DNA from 4 places in the Isoptericola sp. NPDC019571 genome. Region 4 is predicted to be linked to each of the others. Evidence: riboswitches for the same ligand, from Rfam matches in the RefSeq annotation. Region 4 holds a riboswitch; each other region holds the start of a gene.
The links. Region 4 has a riboswitch for S-adenosylmethionine ahead of ACH443_RS09390 (methylenetetrahydrofolate reductase). Riboswitches for the same ligand answer to the same signal wherever they lie in the genome.
Positions count from the first base shown of each region.

Region 1: another riboswitch for S-adenosylmethionine. It lies ahead of ACH443_RS01185 (aminotransferase class V-fold PLP-dependent enzyme); the one in region 4 lies ahead of ACH443_RS09390 (methylenetetrahydrofolate reductase).
Region 2: another riboswitch for S-adenosylmethionine. It lies ahead of ACH443_RS06305 (hypothetical protein); the one in region 4 lies ahead of ACH443_RS09390 (methylenetetrahydrofolate reductase).
Region 3: another riboswitch for S-adenosylmethionine. It lies ahead of ACH443_RS10755 (LLM class flavin-dependent oxidoreductase); the one in region 4 lies ahead of ACH443_RS09390 (methylenetetrahydrofolate reductase).

Region 1 covers NZ_JBIRXZ010000001.1:251,068-255,566, reverse strand. The annotation lists gene ACH443_RS01195 (NAD(P)-dependent oxidoreductase) at 1-655, shown strand, start outside; gene ACH443_RS01190 (CsbD family protein) at 766-939, shown strand; gene ACH443_RS01185 (aminotransferase class V-fold PLP-dependent enzyme) at 1,013-2,455, opposite strand; SAM riboswitch class IV at 2,490-2,606, opposite strand; gene ACH443_RS01180 (rhodanese-like domain-containing protein) at 2,910-3,401, shown strand; gene ACH443_RS01175 (O-succinylhomoserine sulfhydrylase) at 3,398-4,499, shown strand, end outside.
Region 2 covers NZ_JBIRXZ010000003.1:110,891-115,389, reverse strand. The annotation lists gene mobF (MobF family relaxase) at 1-1,176, opposite strand, end outside; SAM riboswitch class IV at 1,921-2,039, shown strand; gene ACH443_RS06305 (hypothetical protein) at 2,048-2,773, shown strand; gene ACH443_RS06300 (hypothetical protein) at 3,070-4,499, shown strand, end outside.
Region 3 covers NZ_JBIRXZ010000005.1:118,633-123,131, forward strand. The annotation lists gene ACH443_RS10740 (LacI family DNA-binding transcriptional regulator) at 1-497, shown strand, start outside; gene ACH443_RS10745 (MmcQ/YjbR family DNA-binding protein) at 511-939, opposite strand; gene ACH443_RS10750 (GTP pyrophosphokinase family protein) at 947-1,729, opposite strand; SAM riboswitch class IV at 1,908-2,021, shown strand; gene ACH443_RS10755 (LLM class flavin-dependent oxidoreductase) at 2,357-3,628, shown strand; gene ACH443_RS10760 (DUF1684 domain-containing protein) at 3,724-4,499, shown strand, end outside.
Region 4 covers NZ_JBIRXZ010000004.1:268,662-273,160, reverse strand. The annotation lists gene ACH443_RS09395 (NADP-dependent oxidoreductase) at 1-840, shown strand, start outside; SAM riboswitch class I at 934-1,040, shown strand; gene ACH443_RS09390 (methylenetetrahydrofolate reductase) at 1,046-2,080, shown strand; gene metE (5-methyltetrahydropteroyltriglutamate--homocysteine S-methyltransferase) at 2,109-4,499, shown strand, end outside.

The DNA.
Region 1 (4,499 bases), on a different contig from region 4:
GCGCGAGCTGATCGGCCAGGACGGCGTCGACGTCGCCGGCGCCACGCTGGTCAACCTCACGTCCAGCAGCTCCTCGCAGGCCAGGGAGACCGCCCGGTGGACCGCCCGACGCGGCGCGCGCTACCTCGACGGCGCGATCATGGCCGTGCCCTCCGCGATCGGGACGGCGGACGCGGTCGTCCTGCACAGCGGGCCCCGGACCGACTTCGACGCGCACGCGGCCACGCTCGCGGCGCTCGGCACCGTCACCCACCTCGGCGAGGACCCCGGGCTGGCGTCCCTCTACGACGCGGCCGGCCTCACGATGATGTGGAGCGTCCTCGACGCGTGGCTGCACGGCACCGCCATGCTCCGGACGGCCGGGGTGGACGCCGCCGCCTTCGCGCCGTTCGCCCGGCAGATCGCGGAGGGCGTGGCCGCGTGGCTGCCCGGTTACGCGGAGCAGGTCGACCGCGGCCGGTTCCCGGCCGAGGCCTCGGCCCTCGAGACGGACGCGCGTGCGATGGCGCACCTCGTCGAGGAGAGCGAGGCGCTGGGCGTGAGCACCGAGCTGCCGAGACTGCTCAAGGCCGTGGCCGACCGTGGCGTCGCCGCGGGCCACGGTCACGAGCAGTACCCGGTGCTGATCGAGGAGTTCGGCCGCCCGACGCCCTGACCTGCCGGTCGCCGGCCGGAGGACCACGGCCTGAGACGTCGGCGTGCGAGCCGGCGGGCACGCGCCTACGGTCGGTCTTCGAGGTCGTTCGTCTGACGGAAGGAGCCCCGATGGGACTGGGAGACAAGGCCAAGCACCTGGCGGAAGAGGCCGAAGGCAAGGCCAAGGAGGCCACGGGCAAGCTCACCGACGACGAGAGCAAAGAGGCCGAGGGCAAGGCCCAGCAGGCCAGCGCGAACCTCAAGCAGGCGGGCGACGACGTCAAGGACGCGTTCAAGGGCTGACCCGCTGACACGACGGGGCGCCACCGCACGGTGGCGCCCCGTCGTCATGTCCGCCCGGGGCGGGACCGACGGCTCAGAGGTCGTCGGGCAGGCAGCCGAAGGCCTCGTCGGCGCCCAGCGCGGCGGTGGCGAGCAGCCCCTCGAGGCCGGAGCCCTCGGGCACGGGGCGAGGGTCGTCGACGACGACCCACAGCCCGTCCACGACGTCGTACCGCGCCTGCGGCCCCTCGGTCACGAGCGAGCGGACGGCGGCGACGAGCCGCTCGACCTCCTCGCCCGCCGTGCCGAGGCCCACCGACGCGCGGACGGCCCCGGCATCGAACCCGAGGCGGCCGAGCAGCGGGTGGGCGCAGAACCGGCCGTCGCGCACCCCGATGCCGTGCTCGGCGGACAGGTACGCGGCGACGAGGCCCGGGTCGTACCCGGAGACCGTGAACGTCACGACCCCCACCGGGTCGACGGCGTCGTCCCACACGTGCACGACCTCGACGCGCTCGACCTCGCCCAGCCCGTCCACGAGGCGGCGCCGCAGGGCGTCCTCGTGCTCGCCGGCGACCCACGGGTCGAGCGCGGCGAGCTCGTCGCACGCGGCCGCGAGCGCCACCGCGCCCACGACGTTGGGCGAGCCGGCCTCGTGCCGGGCGGGGCCCTCGTGCCACTCGGTGGTGGTGGTGCGGACCCGGCGCACGGCGCCGCCGCCGGCGAGGTACGGGGTGCCGGCGTCGAGCCAGTCGCGGCGTCCGACCAGGGCGCCCGCGCCGAAGGGCGCGTACGTCTTGTGGCCCGAGAAGGCGACGTAGTCGACGCCCGTCTCCGCGAGCGAGAAGCGGCGGTGCGGCACCAGCTGGGCGCCGTCGAGCACGACGCGCGCGCCCGCGCCGTGCGCCGCGGCGACGACGTCGGCCACGGGCAGCGCCTCGCCGGTCACGTTCGACGCGCCGGTGAGCGCCAGCAGGGCGTAGGGGCGGCCCGCCGCGGCGGCGGAGCTCAGCTCCTCCTCGATCTCCGCGAGGGTGGCGGACACGGACGGCCCGCCGGTGACGACGGTCGCGTCGGTGACGCGCTGCCAGGGCAGCAGGTTGGCGTGGTGCTCGATGTCGAGCACGAGGACGCGGCCCGGCTCGCCGGTGGCCGGGTCGGCGGGCACGCAGCCCGCGAGCAGGTTGAGCGAGTCCGTGGTGTTGCGGGTGACGATCGTGAGGTCGTCCTCGCGGGCGCCGACGAACGCGCCGATCGTGCGGCGCGCCGTCTCGTACAGGGCGGTCGAGACCTGGGACAGGTAGCCGGCGCCGCGGTGCACGCTGGCGTACAGCGGCAGCACGCGCGCGACCCGGTCCGCCACGGCCTGCAGGGCCGGCGCCGACGCCGCGACGTCGAGGTTGGCGTACGGCACCTGGCGGCCGTCGACGAGCGGCACGAGCGTGTCGCCGCCGACGACGGGCAGCACGGGGGCGACGTCGTGCACGGCGGCGGCGCGCGCGGCGGGCACCGCAGGCGCAGTGGTGAGCGTGGTCATGCGTGGTCCTCCTCGGTCGTGCCGGGGAGGTGGCTCCCCGCGCTTGCCCGCACGCCGGACGGCGCGGGGCCAGGTCGTCACCCGGGGCACCCCGCCGCGAGAGGAGGGTTGCCGGCCAGCGAGCCGGGGCTTCGCGCTGGCGCTCTTGACCTGCCGCCCATCGTGCGTGCGCGGCACCTCGCGGTCAAGCGGATCCGGCGTCCTTCTCACGATGCGGTCGAGGGTGGCCACCTCGGGTTCGGCGTCGCCGGCGCGCGACCCCGGGGGACGCGCGGCGTTCGCGTCGCGAGACGGGGTGACCAGCACGCGGACGGCGGGCGTACGATCGCCACGACCATCCCGAGCGGCCGAGTGACGTGGCACGTCGACGCCGCAGCAACCCGCGGGCCGGTCGTCGGCGACGGCGGCCGTACCGGACGAGGGTGCTACCGCCACGACCGATGGGAGGACTGCGATGAGCACCCAGATCGATCCCCGCCCCGCCGAGGGCTACGCCGGCGACCTCACCCCGCAGCAGGCGTGGGACCTGCTCGCCGGCGACCCCGACGCCGTCCTCGTGGACGTGCGCACCGAGGGCGAGTGGCGCGCGATCGGCGTGCCGGACACCGCCACCGCCGGCAAGGCCCCCCTCTTCGTCGAGTGGGTGCAGGCGGGCGGTCGCCCCAACGCCGGCTTCCTCGCCGAGCTGGCCGCCGCGGGCGTGACCGCCGACAGCCCGATCGTCTTCCTGTGCCGCTCCGGTCAGCGCTCGATCGGCGCGGCGCGCCTCGCGACGGCGTCCGGCCTGGGCCCGGCGTACAACGTGCTCGAGGGGTTCGAGGGCGGCCCCGGCTTCGACGGCGTCCGCGACCGCGAGGGCTGGAAGGTGCGCGGCCTGCCGTGGGGCGCGTTCGACGACGCCGCCGCGACGCGGGCAGCCCAGCAGGACTCGGAGCAGGCCCGATGAGCGACGCGCAGGTCCCGACCGGCCCCGGCGCCGACCCCACGACCTTCGGCGGCTCGCGCCCGCTGCCCGCCACGGTCCGGCCCGCGACGCTCGCCGTGCGCGGCGGGCACCGCCGCTCGGACTTCCAGGAGATGTCCGAGGGCCTGTTCCTCACCCAGGGGTACACCTACGGCTCGGCTGCGGACGCGGAGGCGGCGTTCGCCGGCGAGCGGTCCCAGTTCCTGTACTCGCGGTACGGCAACCCGACGGTGCACACGTTCGAGGAGCGGCTGCGCCTCATCGAGGGTGCCGAGGCCTGCTACGCCACGGCGTCGGGCATGTCGGCGGTGTTCAACGCCCTCGCCGCGCTGGTCTCCAGCGGTTCGCGCATCGTATCGGCGCGGGCGCTGTTCGGGTCCACGAACGTCATCTACGACGAGATCCTCGCCAAGTGGGGGGTGCGCGTCGACCTGGTCGACGGGCACGTGACCTCGCAGTGGGAGGAGGCCCTCGCCACGCCGGCCGACGTCGTGTTCTTCGAGTCGCCGTCCAACCCCATGCAGGACCTCGTCGACGTGCGGCGGGTGGCGGAGCTCGCGCACGCCGCGGGTGCCGTGGTCGTGGTGGACAACGTGTTCGCGACGCCGGTCCTGCAGAAGCCGCTGGAGCTCGGCGCCGATGTCGTCGTGTACTCGGCCACCAAGCACATCGACGGACAGGGGCGCGTGCTCGGCGGCGCGATCCTCGGCTCGGAGGAGTTCCTCACCGGGCCGGTGCAGACGTTCGTGCGCAACACCGGACCGTCGCTGAGCCCGTTCAACGCGTGGGTGCTGCTCAAGGGCCTGGAGACGCTCGACGTGCGCGTGCGCGCCCAGAACGCGGCAGCCCTGCAGGTCGCGACCGCGCTCGAGGAGCTCGACGGTGTGACCGGCGTGCGCTACCCGTTCCTGCCCTCGCACCCGCAGCACGAGCTCGCCAAGGCGCAGCAGTCGGGCGGCGGCACGGTCGTGACGTTCGACCTCGCGGTGCCCGAGGGCACCGAGCCGGCGGAGGCGAAGAAGCGGACGTTCGCGTTCCTCGACGCCCTGCAGGTCGTCGACATCTCCAACAACCTCGGCG
Region 2 (4,499 bases), on a different contig from region 4:
GACATCGTCGACCAGGTCAGGCGGGACGGCGTCCGCGCTAGGGACCGGTACGGACCCGCCGAGTGCCACGCGCCGCGCCCAGGCCGTCGGCTCCCTGCCGAGCAGGGGTTGCGCTCGACGCCACCAGTCCGCGGTCAGCCCCGCCAGGGAGTGGATGGTCTTCTCGGGGCGCGTCTCGAGCGTGGCCTGCGCGCGCAGCTTCACGACCTGCCTCGCGGACGGTCGGCGCCCGTGCGACGTGACGAACTCATCGATGAGGCGGCCCTTGACGACCTCGATGTCCCGGCTGCGGGAGGAGAACTCCGCCAGCAGCTCGTCCCGGACGCCGGCGACCTCCCACCGCGTGGACCGTTCGGGCCCGCGGTCGCGCCGCTCCCACCCGACCCCGAACGTGTTCGTGAGCCGGTCGGCAAGAACGGCGTTGTAGTGCTCCGACAGCGCGACGACCGCGTGGTGCAGGGCGCGCGAGTCCAGCGTGCGCCACTGGCCGTCGTGAGCGGCCTTGACCTTGTTCGAGATCACCAGGTGCGTGTGCAGTTGCGGGTCGTTCGCCCGCGAGTCCCAGTGGTCGTATGCCGTCGCCGCCACCCCCACCACGGGGACCTGCGCCACTCCCCCATGCCCCGTGCGCGTGGCCGCGACCTCCCGCTCGAGGAAGTCCAGCACCTGGCCGACCGCGTCGTGGTGCGCCGCGACGATCAGCTCCTGCGTCGTCGCGTCCGCCAACCCCCACAGCACCGACACCGACTTCGGCACCGAGAACGTCAGATCGAACCCTGCCGTCGCCGTCTGGCTGCCGCGCGCCGCCTCCTGCACTCGGATCCGCGCCACCTCGGCGTCGAACTCCGCCGCCGGCAGTGACCGGTCGATGCCATGGACCCGACGCGCGGCCCGATCCTTCGCCGTCGGGTACTCGCGGAACGGCCGCCCCAGCGGCTCACCGGAGACCGGGTCCACACCGTGCCCGAGCAGCGCCTGCAGCTGCGCCGGCGTCACCGTCATCCCCGCCTGCAGTGCGCCGTCGCCCAGGTGTTCGACGCCCCTGCCCATCCACACCCCGGGCGGCGTGCCCGCCTCGGTGAAGTACCTCGTGAACGCCGACGCCTGCGGCTCGTGCCCGTCCCCGGTCACGACCGACCGCAGCAGGTAGGCGTACCCCTGCCCAGCCGAGATCACGCGCATCGAGACCGTCACACCTGACAGGTGTGTCCCCGACGCCCCTCGCGGCCCTGAAGGAATTCCGCGCCGGTGGTTCTCTCCCGCTCGTGCTCAGCGCTGGCGGCCAACCCGGCGAGCTTGGGAGCGGCCCCCGGCGCTCCCAAGCAGCGGACGCATCTTCCGATCGGGTGAAATCCGCACGTGAACGCAGGCAGACGAGTTCTTTCGTGCAACGCTCCGGCGTGGGCCAATGGGCCGCTTGTCTGCGTCGGCACCCGTTACCCCAGCGGGACGCAGACACGCACCCGCATTGAACGTTGTAAAGGAGAGCAATGGGCTTCCTCAGCCAACTTTTCGGTGGCGGCGCCGACAGCAACGCCATGGAGATTGCGACAACGATGATCTGCGACTCGTGCGGCCGGGAGGTCCCGGAGGACGACGTGGTGTCGGGCATGTGCTCCGAGTGCTATGCCGATGATGACTCCGGCCCTCGGTACTGCTGCGGAGCGATCTACGAGGACGGCGAGACGACCTGCAAGAGTTGTGGCGAACCGCTGTAGGTATCCACGACCAGCTGTGATTCGGCCCGCCTCGGGTGCCAGACGTGTAGACGTCCGTTCTTAGTGGCCGTCGACGCGTCCTCCGGGACACGGACGGCGATCTCGGCGGCCAGGGTTGCCGAGCCGACGAACACGCACTTCGTCGGCGCCGTGAAGAGCCGACGCGCACGGCTGGAAAGTCCCTGTGCTAGCTTCCTGCCCAGGTCAAGAGCGATCAGCGACACGCCCTCCGCGTGCTGATCCGGCAACCGCGCTACCTCGCGCACGGTGCCTCGGAGGGAAGACCGGCCCGCCGCAGCCGCGCGGTGGGAAGTGCGATGGGAGACACGATGAGTCGCAAGTCCCTGCGCCCCGATGGTCACGTCGAGTGGCGCCCCGATCCCGCGACCGTCTCGCGGGCCACCGGCGCTGGCCGGTATGTCATTTCGGAGGGGCAGCTGTGCACCGCGTGCCTCGTCGGTGACTGGCCGATGAGCATGTTCCGGTTCTCCCAGACCCTGTGCGACGCCTGCCGCGCCCTGGACGGCGAGGTGACCCGTCGCGCAGGACTGGATGAGGGCCCCAGGGCCGGGCGCCTCGTCGGTGGGAGTGGGCGCATCGGCGGTCTGCACGACCCGTACGACTCCGACTGGGAGCCCGTCAGGCAGGCGCTCGCGTACCGGCAGGCGCGGCTGGCGAGCGTGTTCGTACGCGCGCGTGCGCTCGGGATCGTGCGGCTGGAGGAGGGGCTACCGGGAACGGCGCCGCGAGAGCTCGTCGGCTACGACGACCTGCGCGCGTATGCCCTCGTTCCGGACGCGATGCCCGACCGCGTGCGCAGGTACGCCGACTGGCTCCAGGCGCTCGATCCCACCGGCCATGCCGTCCGCGATCGTGCGCTGTCCGACGTCGATTCCCTCGCCGACTGGCTCCGGCGCAGGGAACGATACGTCCGGCGAGCACGAGCCCGCGCCGAGCTGGACCGCACCGCCCGTGTCACCGCACAGGTTCCTCGAGACCTGGCCCGAGCGATTGCCGGAGTCCTCAAGGCGGCAAGGGCAAGGTCGGTCCGGTAGGCCGCGATCCTCGACCAGGCTGGTGCGGCACCGCCGCCACACCTGACCGTCAGGGAGGCCTCCTGCCGGATGGCGGAGTGTGCCCGGCGACTCGTCGCTGTCCGCGGTCCGACGCCCCCACGCGAGGGCTGGCCGACGTCCGTGGTTGTGGCCTGGCGAAGTTCACCCGCCCGCGTGGAGATGCGTGTTCGTCGGTGGCCCTATTCTTCGGCTGCGCCACGGGTTCCCGGAGCGTGCCCTGAGGGCCATCGATGGCCCTGACAGCGGAGGTACTCGTGGGACGTGCAGGACGCATCGTGGCCGCAGCGGTGGTCTCGATGTCGATGGTGGCGGCTTCGACGGCCCCAGCGCTTGCCGACGACGCTTCCGGGCTCCTGACGGTCGTCGTCGACAAGGACTGTTCACAGGTCGCCGCGGACGACTGCGACTTTGTCCGGCCGTGGGTGACGGTCGAGGACGCCGACGGCACGGTTCACGGTTCGGGCTGGCTCTACGACGGCACCTGGTTGCCGTCCGACGGCGTGCAGGCCGAGAACGCGTACTCGGCCGACGGCCTCGAGACTGGCGACTACTTCGTCACGGTCCGCGACGAGGCCGACGACGCCGTGGCCGCAGATCGTGTCCCGGTCACGGTCGGGGACGGGTCCCAGCTGCTGCGGGTGGACTACCAGCCGCAGCCCAGCGCTTCCGTCACCGTCCGTGTGACGGGGATCGACGGTGATGTCTGGGGCATCGGGACAGCGAACCTTGAGGCCTCGGACGGGACGGTACGTGCCGATTACTCGGGGATCTCGTCGGCGGACGTCTACACGTTCCGGACCCGGATGTTCGGGCAGTGGCGCCTCAGGGTCGACGCCAACGCGGGTCGGGTGGGCTACCTGCCGACCTACTATCCCGGCGTCGCCGACGCCGACGCCGCCGAGCTGATCGACATCACGCCGGGAGCGCAGCTCGACCTCTCGTTGGAGGCGCTCCCGGGAGGGCGGATCACCGGCCGGATCGACGGCCCCACGCTCGATCCGCAGTTCGCCCGGGGAGTGACCCTGTACACGACGGACGGGCGGCACGCGTACGACGCGGACGCATGGCCGACCGGGGCAGGGGGCGGCTACGTGATCTCAGCGCGGTCGCTCGACCGCGCCGGGATCGCGCCGGGAAACTACCTCGTGAAGTTCGACGGCGGAGAAGGCTTCGCCTCGAGGTTCTACGACGGTGCCGGCGGGTCGCTCGGCATGAACGGCGCCACGCCGGTGGCCCTCGTCGGCGGCGAGATCACCGAGAACGTCGACGTCACGCTCACGGCATGCGGCTCGATCTCGGGCCGGGTGACCGGGCTCGACGGATGGCCCCAGATGAGGCTGTGGGGCATCTCGGCGACGAACCTCGACGACGACTCGTCGAGCCGGTCAAGCTCGCGCGACGAAGACGGCACGTTCGAGATCACCGGACTTGCTCCCGGGAGGTACTCGGTGTCCGCCGAGGGCTTCAGCTACGACCCCAAGATCTCGGCCACCTACTACCACGGCGGGGACACGACGTCCGGGAAGTCCGTCACCGTCCAAGACTGCGACTCGACCGTCACGGGCGCTGACATCGCCGTGACCATGACGAACACCGTACGGCCGACCCTCTCCGGTTCGCCGACGGTCGGCACCGCCGTCAGCGTCAAGCCGGGGACGTGGAACGTCCCGCACGCCACGTACTCTTACGCCTGGCTCCGGGACGG
Region 3 (4,499 bases), on a different contig from region 4:
TCGAGCAGGGGCGCCGGCGGCTCCTGTTCGCCGGCACGACCGAGCTCGTGCCGGTCCGCGACCGCCTGCTGGGGGTCGAACGTGCCGTCGCCGAGCACCCGGGCGTCGTGCTCGAGGTGGAGCAGACGGGGAACGTCCAGGTCGAGGACGGGCGCCGCGTGGGCGACGACATCGTGCTGCGCGACCCCCGCGAGCGTCCCGACGCCGTCGTCGCGGCGGCGGACCTGCTCGCCGTGGGCGTGCAGCAGTCGCTGCTGCTGTCGTCGTCGCTGCGGGTGCCGGACGACGTCGCGATCATCGGCTACGACGACAACCGCGCCGCGTGGGACTCCGCCGTCCCGCTGTCGACGATTCGGCAGCCGGGGGAGGCCGTCGGCCGGGAGGCGGTGCGGCTCCTGCTGGAGGAGCTGGAGACCGGACCCGAGGCCCACCGGCACCGGCTCGTCACGTGCGAGCCGCGGCTCGTGGTGCGGGCGAGCACCGCCGGAACCTCCTGACGGGTCGGCGGGGTCAGCCGCCCGGCGGGAGCCGGCCGACGAGCACGTCGCGCAGGCCGGTGCGGGACCGCTCCGTGTCGTCGAGGTCGACCGGTCGCAGGCGACGGGGGAGTGCCGCGACGACCAGCGCGTACGCCTCGAGGACCAGCTCCTCCACGAGGTCGGGCGTGATCCCCGGCCCTGGGGCCAGCGAGATCCAGTGGCGCTTGTTCATGTGGTAGCCGGCGGTCACGCTCTCGAGCTCCTGGCGGAGCGCCTCGCCGTCGTCGGGCGTGCACTTGAGCGTCACGAGCGGGGTGCCCGTGACCTCCGTGGTCATGCAGAAGACCTTGCCCTGGACCTTGAACACGTCGTGGTCGGGCCCGAAGGGCCAGGTGCGGGTGGCACCGGGGAGGGCGAGCGCGACGGCGGTGGCGAGGTCCTGGTGCTCGGAGGGTCCCATGCCCGCCTCAGCTCTCGCGGGTCGTGCGGAGCACGTCTCCCTCGGCCTTGGCCGCCGTCCAGAAGGTGCGGAGCATCTCCTCGGGGGTGAGCAGCGAGTCCCGCTGCTCGACAGGCTCCGCCTCGCCGGCGATGGCCTTGACCTCGTCGTGGATGCGTTCCATGGAGCTGTCGAGCGACGACGCGACGTCGGCGGCGAGCTTGAGCGAGTCCGTGAGGTGCCGGGGCACGTCGCGCGCGTACTTGTAGTAGATCTTGTGCTCGAGGCTCGCCCAGAAGTCCATGGCGATGGTGCGCAGCTGGATCTCGACGACGACGTGCTCGACCCGGTCGGAGAGGTACACGGGCACCTGGACGATGAGGTGCAAGGACTTGTACCCGTTCGCCTTGGGGTGGGCGATGTAGTCGCGCTCCTCCAGGACGGTGATGTCGGCCTGGTTGGTCAGCATGTCGCGGACCTTGTAGATGTCGGAGACGAAGCTGCAGGTGACGCGGACCCCCGCGACGTCGAACATCTGCTGGCGCACGCCGTCGGGCGTCAGCGGGATGCCCTTGCGGCGGCACTTCGCCACGATCGACTCGAGCGACTTGAGTCGCGAGCCCACGTGCTCCACGGGGTTGTAGTTCTGCATGAGCCGGAACTCGTCGCGCAGGATCGAGATCTTCGTCATGACCTCGTCGATCCCGAACTTGTAGGTGAGGACGAGCCGGCGCAGCTGGTCGACCAGCTCCCGGATCTCGGCGACCGCGGGAGTGTGCTGCTCGGGTCCGTGCCCTGCGTCCTGGCTCACGGGCACCACGGTAGACGGGTTTCCTGACGCTCGATAATCCGATAAAAACGGTCGGAACTGTTCGGTATTCGAGACGGTCGGGAGGAACCGTTGACACCCCCCTTCCGGAGACCTACGTTCCTGCGCACCGGGTCGGACGACCGCGGCGCCCCAGGCGGTGCGGCCGGACGTCCCGGATGGTCACGAGCTCCGACGCGAAGCCCCGGCTCGTCGGACGGCAACCCCCAGCGCGGGCGGGTGCCCCGGGTGAGGACCAGGCCGGCCGTCGCCGACGGCACGGCAACACGCGACCCCCGCCCCGGCGGGGAGCAGGAGAGGACGAGCATGCACCGCGTCGCCACCACCGTGCGCCCCCTGTCGTCCCGGCACGTGCCGTCCGCCTCGCCGGTGACCTCGGCGTCCGCCCGGGCGTGGTGTCGCCGCCGCTGATCGCGGCCTGATCGTCCGCCGCCCGCGGCGGACGACCCTCCTCGACGGCCCGGCACCCGCCGGGCCCGGCCGCAGACGGCCCCGCCCGCCGGTCCCGGCGGGCCTTCCTCCCCGTGCCCTCCCGGCGGCGGCGCGCACCCGCAGGTCCACGACCCGCGCCCGAGTGCGCCCGTCCGCCGCGCCCTGATCGGAGCCGACGTGCCCTACTCCCTGCCCTCGACGTCCACCACCAGCACCCCGTCCCCCCTCGTCGTCGGCGTCGACCTCACGGCGGCCGGCGCCCGCCCCGGCGTGCACCGGGCGCGCGGCATCGTGCAGCCGCGGTCGTTCGACGCCGAGCGCTTCGTCCAGCTCGTGCGCACCGCCGACGGCGGCGGCCTCGACCTCGTCACCCTCGACGAGGGCTTCCTGCTGCACCCGGGCCGGCGGCAGGTGACCGGGCGGCTCGACGCGGCCGTGGCCGCCGCACGGGTGGCACCCCACACCACGCGGGCCGGGCTGGTCGCCGCCGTCGACACCGCGCACGTGGACCCGGCGCACGTCGCCCAGGCCGTCGCCCGCGTCGACCAGGCGAGCTCCGGCCGGGCCGGGTGGCAGGTCGGGCTCCCCACCGGAACCGTCGCCCAGGACGACGCGTGGGCGGAGCAGGCCCGCGACGTCGCGGCACAGGTCGTGCGGCACTGGGACGGGCTCGCGACGTCGGCCGGGCCGAACGCGGGTGACACGGCCGGCGCCGTCGCCGTCGACGACGAGGGGCGCTTCCGCGTGGACCACGACGGCATCCGCTTCGCCGTGCGCCGGCACCGGCCCGCCGAGGGCCGGGCCGCCGACGGGCCCCGGAGCGCCGGGACGCGGCAGGGGCGGCCGCCCGTCGTCGTCTCCGCCCGGAGCGAGGCCGCGCTCGACCTCGCCGCCCGGACGGCGGACGTCGTGCGCGTCGCCGCCACCGCGCCGGCCCGCGCCGTCCGGCTGCGCTCCCGGCTGCGCGACGCTGCCGAGGCCGCGGGCCGCGACCCCGACACGCTGCGCGTGCTCACCGAGGCGTATGTCGTGCTGGCCGAGGACCGGGCCAGCGCGCAGGCGCGGCTGGAGCTGGTCGAAGCCCTCGAGGGCCCGGAGATCTCCGGCGGGCTGCTCGTCGTGGCCGGCACCCCCGACGACCTCGCCGAGACGATCGTGGACTGGCGGGACGCCGGCGCGTCCGACGGGTTCCTGCTGCGGCCCTCGTCGCTCGGCCCCGACCTGGACGCCCTCGTCGACGGTGTGCTCCCGCGCCTCGCGCGGGACGGCGTGCGGGCGGTGGCGTCCCCGGCGCCGCGCACCCTCCGCGCGACCCTCGGGCTGCCGGACGTGGGGCCCGCCGCCGACGCCGGCGATGCCGGCAGCGCCGTCGTCGCCCCCGCACCGGCGCACGCGCGGCCGCGCGCCCGGGCGGGCCGCACCGCCGACTCCCGGCTGGTGCGCGCGTGACCGCCCGCCCCGACGCCCGCCACGTCACCCCCGCCGCCCGCATCGCCGACACCCGCCGCGACGTCGCTCGCCCTCTTGTGACCGGAGGCCCCCCGATGACCGTCACCGACACACCACGCGTCCGTCCCACGGACCCCGCAGGCGCCCCTGCGCACGCGCCGGCCGCCGGTTCCGCCGCCGGTCCTGCCGCGGCACGGAGCGCGAGCCGGCGGGCCGACCGCGAGCGCGAGCTCGCCGCGCCCCACGGCTGGCTGAGCCTGGCGGGGTTCCACTGGCTGCCCTCGCGACCCGAGCCGCTGCCCGGCGTGCCCGGGCTCTGGCTCGCCGACGGTGCCGGCGCCCACCTGCGGCCGGGGGAGGCCGACGGACCCCGGGTCCGAGGGCCGGAGGTCGCGGACGGCGCGTACGACGGCGACGTCCCCGAGGGTGGCAGCGTCGTCCTGGGCACGTTCCTGCCCTCCGGGCGCGAGCCCGCCGACGGCGCCGACCCGGACCTCCCGCCGGCAGGGGAGACGGCCGCGGTGGCGATCGAGCTGGTGCGGCGCACCGGACGCCTCGCGATCCGGCTGCGCGACCCGCACGCCCGCACGCGCCTCGACTTCGCCGGGGTGCCCGCCTTCGACCACGACCCCTCGTGGGCGGTCGAGGCGCCCGTCCGCCTGTACGACGTACCCCGCGGGCTCGTGGTCGGGGCCGCCCGTCCCGGCCTGGTGCACCGGCTGCAGGCGGTCGGCGAGCTCGACCTGAAGCGCGGCGACCGGACGGTCACGCTCGTGCTGACCGGCTCCCCGGGTGGCGCCCCGACGCTGCTCTTCAGCGACGAGGCACCCGGCGTCGCGCCCTGGCGGGTGGTGCGCCCCGAGCTCCCCGG
Region 4 (4,499 bases):
CCCGACCCGCAGGCCGGGCCCGGCCAGGTGCGCGTGCGTGTCGAGGCGGCCGCCGTCAACGGCTGGGACGTGAAGTCGCGTGCCGGGGCGACCGGCGGCCCGGCGCCGACGTCGGCCGTCGTGCCCGGGCTGGAGGTGGCGGGAGTCGTCGACCAGGTCGGGGACGGCGTGGCCGGCGTCGCGCCCGGCGACCGCGTGGTCGGGTTCGCCGTCGGCGGCGGGTACGCGGAGCTCGCCCTCACGTCGGTCTTCGCGCGCGTGCCCGACGGGCTCGCCGCGACCGACGCCGTCACCGTCCCCGTCGCGGCCGAGACCGCGACCCGCGTGCTGCGCCTCCTCGACGTCCGGCCCGGGGAGACCCTGCTCGTGCACGGCGCCTCGGGGTCGGTGGGCGAGCTGGCCGTCCAGCTCGCCGTGCGTCGCGGCGCCCGCGTGATCGGCACGGCGTCGCCGCGGAACCAGGAGTGCGTCGCCGCCCTCGGCGCGACGCCCACCACCTACGGCGCGGGGCTCGTGGAGCGGGTCCGCGCCCTCGCCCCCGACGGCGTGGACGCCGTCCTCGACACCACCGGCGCGGGCGTGCTGCCCGACTCGATCGCCCTGCGCGGCGGCACCGAGCGCATCGTCACCATCGCCGACGACGCCGCGGCGGACCTCGGCGTCGAGGCCAGCTGGCGGTCCGAGCGCGACGCCGGCGAGCTCGCCGAGGCCGTCGACGCCCTGGCCCGCGGCGACCTCGTGACCACCGTCGGCGCGGTGCTGCCGCTGGCCGACGCGCCGAGCGCCCACGCGCTCGTCGAGACGGGCCGCGCGGGCGGCAAGGTCGTGCTGGTGCCCTGAGCAGGGCGTTCCCGCCCGATCTGCATCGGCGATCGTCTCACCAGGCGGTCTCATCCTCGCCCGTATCGCGGATGCTGCGTACGATCGCGTGACAAGCCATCCAGAGCGGCCGAGAGTCCTGGCTCGACGACGCCGCAGCAACCCGTTCTCCGACGGAAGCCTCCCGAGGACGAAGGTGCTCACGCCAGGATCGATGGAGTGACGCATGGTCGCAGAGGCATCCCTTTCGCCCACCCCGGCAGCTCAGCCGGCGTTGCCGGCACGCCCGACGGTCTCGTTCGAGCTCATGCCGCCGCGCCGGCCGGACGCCGCCCCCAAGTTCTGGGAGACGGCGCGCCGGCTCGTGGCCGCACGACCGGACTTCGTGTCCGTGACGTACGGCGCCGGCGGCGGTGACCGGGCGACCGCACGCCAGGTCGTGTCCACCCTGCTCGCGGGCACGCCCGTCCTGCCCGTGGCCCACCTGACCTGCGTGGGCGCGCACCGCGAGGACGTCTCCGCCGTCATCGACGACTTCCTCGACGCCGGCACCCGCGCGTTCCTCGCCCTGCGGGGCGACCCGCCGAAGGACCAGCCGGACTGGGAGCCGCCCGCCGACGGCGTCGCGTCCTCGATCGAGCTCGTGCACCTGCTGCGCGAGGTCGAGGCGCGGCGCTGCGCGACCGACCCCGGGGCCGCGCTGCGCGGCGCCGCGCGCCCGATGACGATCGCCGTCGCGACGTTCGTCGACGGCAACGTGCAGGCCGGCACCACCCGGGCCCAGGAGGTCCGGCGCCTCAAGGAGAAGCAGGACGCGGGGGCGAGCTTCGCCATCACGCAGCTGTTCTACGAGGCCGACTCCTACACCGACTTCGTCGCCGAGGCCCGCGCGGCCGGGGTGACGATCCCGATCCTCGCCGGGCAGCTGCCCACGACCGAGCCGCGCCGGCTCCGTCGCGTCGAGGAGCTCACCGGCGTCCGCGCGCCCCGGCACCTGCTGGACGCGCTCGACGCCCTGCCGGACCCGGAGGCCCAGCACGCCTACGGGACCGCGCGTGCCGTGGAGCTCGCCCAGCGCGTGCTCGACGCGGGCGCACCCGGCATCCACGTGTACACGTTCAACAAGTACCGTCCCGCTCTGGACCTGCTCGAGGGTGTCCACCTCGGCGGACCGGCGCCGGCCGACGCCACGTCGGACGGCGCGGACCTGGCCAGAAGGCCGTGGGTACCGAGCATCCCGACCCAGGCTCCCGCCGTCTGACGCGCGGAGCCCGAACTCTGGAGTGCTCATGTCCACCACATCGACACGCCCCACCCCCGCCACGGGATTTCCCGGTGGCACGATCCTCGGCTACCCGCGCATCGGGCGCCGCCGCGAGCTCAAGAAGGCCGTCGAGTCGTTCTGGGCCGGGCGCACCGACGCCGTCGACCTGGAGGTCGCGGCCGGCGCGCTGCGCCGCGAGACGGCCCGCCGCCTCGTCGACCTCGGCCTCAACCCCGACGACGGCTCCGTGCCCGGCGCGTTCTCCTACTACGACCAGGTGCTCGACGTCGTCGCGCTGCTGGGCGCCGTCCCCGAGCGGTTCCGCGACCTGCTCGACGACGCGGACGGCTCGCTCGAGCTCGACGGCTACTTCACCGTGGCCCGCGGCCGCGGCGAGGACGCCCCGCTCGAGATGACCAAGTGGTTCGACACCAACTACCACTACCTCGTGCCGGAGATCAGCGAGACGACGCCGGTCTCGTTCGCCGACCACCGCATCGTGCGCGAGTACGCCGAGGCCAAGGAGGCCGGCGTCACGACGCGCCCGGTGCTCGTGGGCCCGGTGACGTTCCTCGCGCTGTCGAAGGCGGCCGACGAGGCGGGCGAGGGCTTCCACCCGCTCGACCGGCTCGACGACGTCGTCGCCGCGTACGCCGACCTGCTCCGCGCGCTGGCCGCCGTCGGCGTGCCGTGGGTGCAGCTCGACGAGCCCGCGCTCGTCACGGACTCCCTCGACGTGCCGGCGGAGCGCCTGCACGCGGCGATCGCCTCGGCGTACCGCACCCTGGCGACCGACCTCGCGACGGCCACCGACGACACCGCCTCCGAGGACTCGGCGGGCGTGCGGCCCGCGATCCTGTTGACGGCGCCGTTCGGCGGGCTCGGCGACGACGGACTCGCCGTGCTCGCGGGCACCGACGTCGACGCGATCGCGATCGACCTGGTCAAGGGCGCCGTGCCCGCCGGCCCGGTCCCGGGTCTCGAGGACAAGACCCTCGTCGCCGGCGTGGTCGACGGGCACAACGTCTGGCGGGCCGACCTGGCCGCCAAGCTCGACGTCGTCGAGTCGCTGCGGGGCCTCGGCGCCGGGGCCCTCGCCGTCGGCACGTCGACGTCGCTGCTGCACGTGCCGCACGACGTCGAGGACGAGGTCTTCGACCAGCAGGCGGCGGGCACCACGCTCGACCCGCGCCTGCGCGACTGGCTCGCGTTCGCCGACCAGAAGGTGGGCGAGGTCGCGACCCTGGCCCGTGCCCTCGCCGACGGGCGGGAGTCCGTCGCGGACGCGCTCGCCGCGTCGTCCGCGGCCGTGGCCTCGCGTGCGACGGCGGAGGGCGTCGTCGTGCCCGCGGTGCGCGACCGGGCCGCGGCGCTCACCGACGCCGACTTCGCCCGTGGCCCGTACGCGGAGCGCGCTGCCGCGCAGGCCGCGCGGCTCGACCTGCCCCCGCTGCCCACGACGACGATCGGCTCGTTCCCGCAGACCCCGGAGATCCGCAAGGCCCGCGCCGCGTGGACGAAGGGCGAGCTGTCCGACGCCGACTACTCCGCCGCGATGCGGGAGGAGATCGGGCGCGTCGTGACGCTGCAGGAGGAGCTGGGCCTCGACGTGCTGGTGCACGGCGAGCCCGAGCGCAACGACATGGTGCAGTACTTCGCCGAGCAGCTCGACGGCTTCGCGGTGACGGCGAACGGCTGGGTGCAGTCGTACGGGTCGCGCTGCGTGCGCCCGCCGATCCTCTGGGGCGACGTGCAGCGCCCGGCGCCGATCACGGTCGAGTGGTCCGCGTACACGGCGTCGCTCACCGCGAAGCCGGTCAAGGGCATGCTCACGGGCCCGGTGACGATCCTCGCGTGGTCGTTCGTCCGCGACGACCAGCCGCTCGGCGACACCGCCAACCAGGTGGGCCTGGCCCTGCGCGACGAGATCGCGGACCTCGAGGCGGCGGGCATCGGCATCGTGCAGGTGGACGAGCCCGCCCTGCGCGAGCTGCTGCCGCTGCGCCGGGCCGACCAGCCCGCCTACCTCGACTGGTCGGTCGGGTCGTTCCGGCTCGCGACGTCGGGCGTCGCGCCGGCCACGCAGGTGCACACCCACCTGTGCTACTCGGAGTTCGGCGAGGTCATCGGCGCGATCGACGGCCTCGACGCCGACGTGACGTCGGTCGAGGCGGCCCGCTCCCGGATGGAGATCGTGCCGGAGCTCGCCGACGCCGGGTACTCCCGCGGCATCGGGCCGGGCGTCTACGACATCCACTCCCCGCGCGTGCCGTCGTCCGACGAGGTCACCGAGCTGCTGACGCTCGCCGTCAAGGCGATCGACCCGGCGCTCGTGTGGGTCAACCCGGACTGCGGGCTCAAGACCCGCCGGTACGCGGAGGTCGAGCCGGCGCTCGCCCACCTGGTCGCCGCCGCC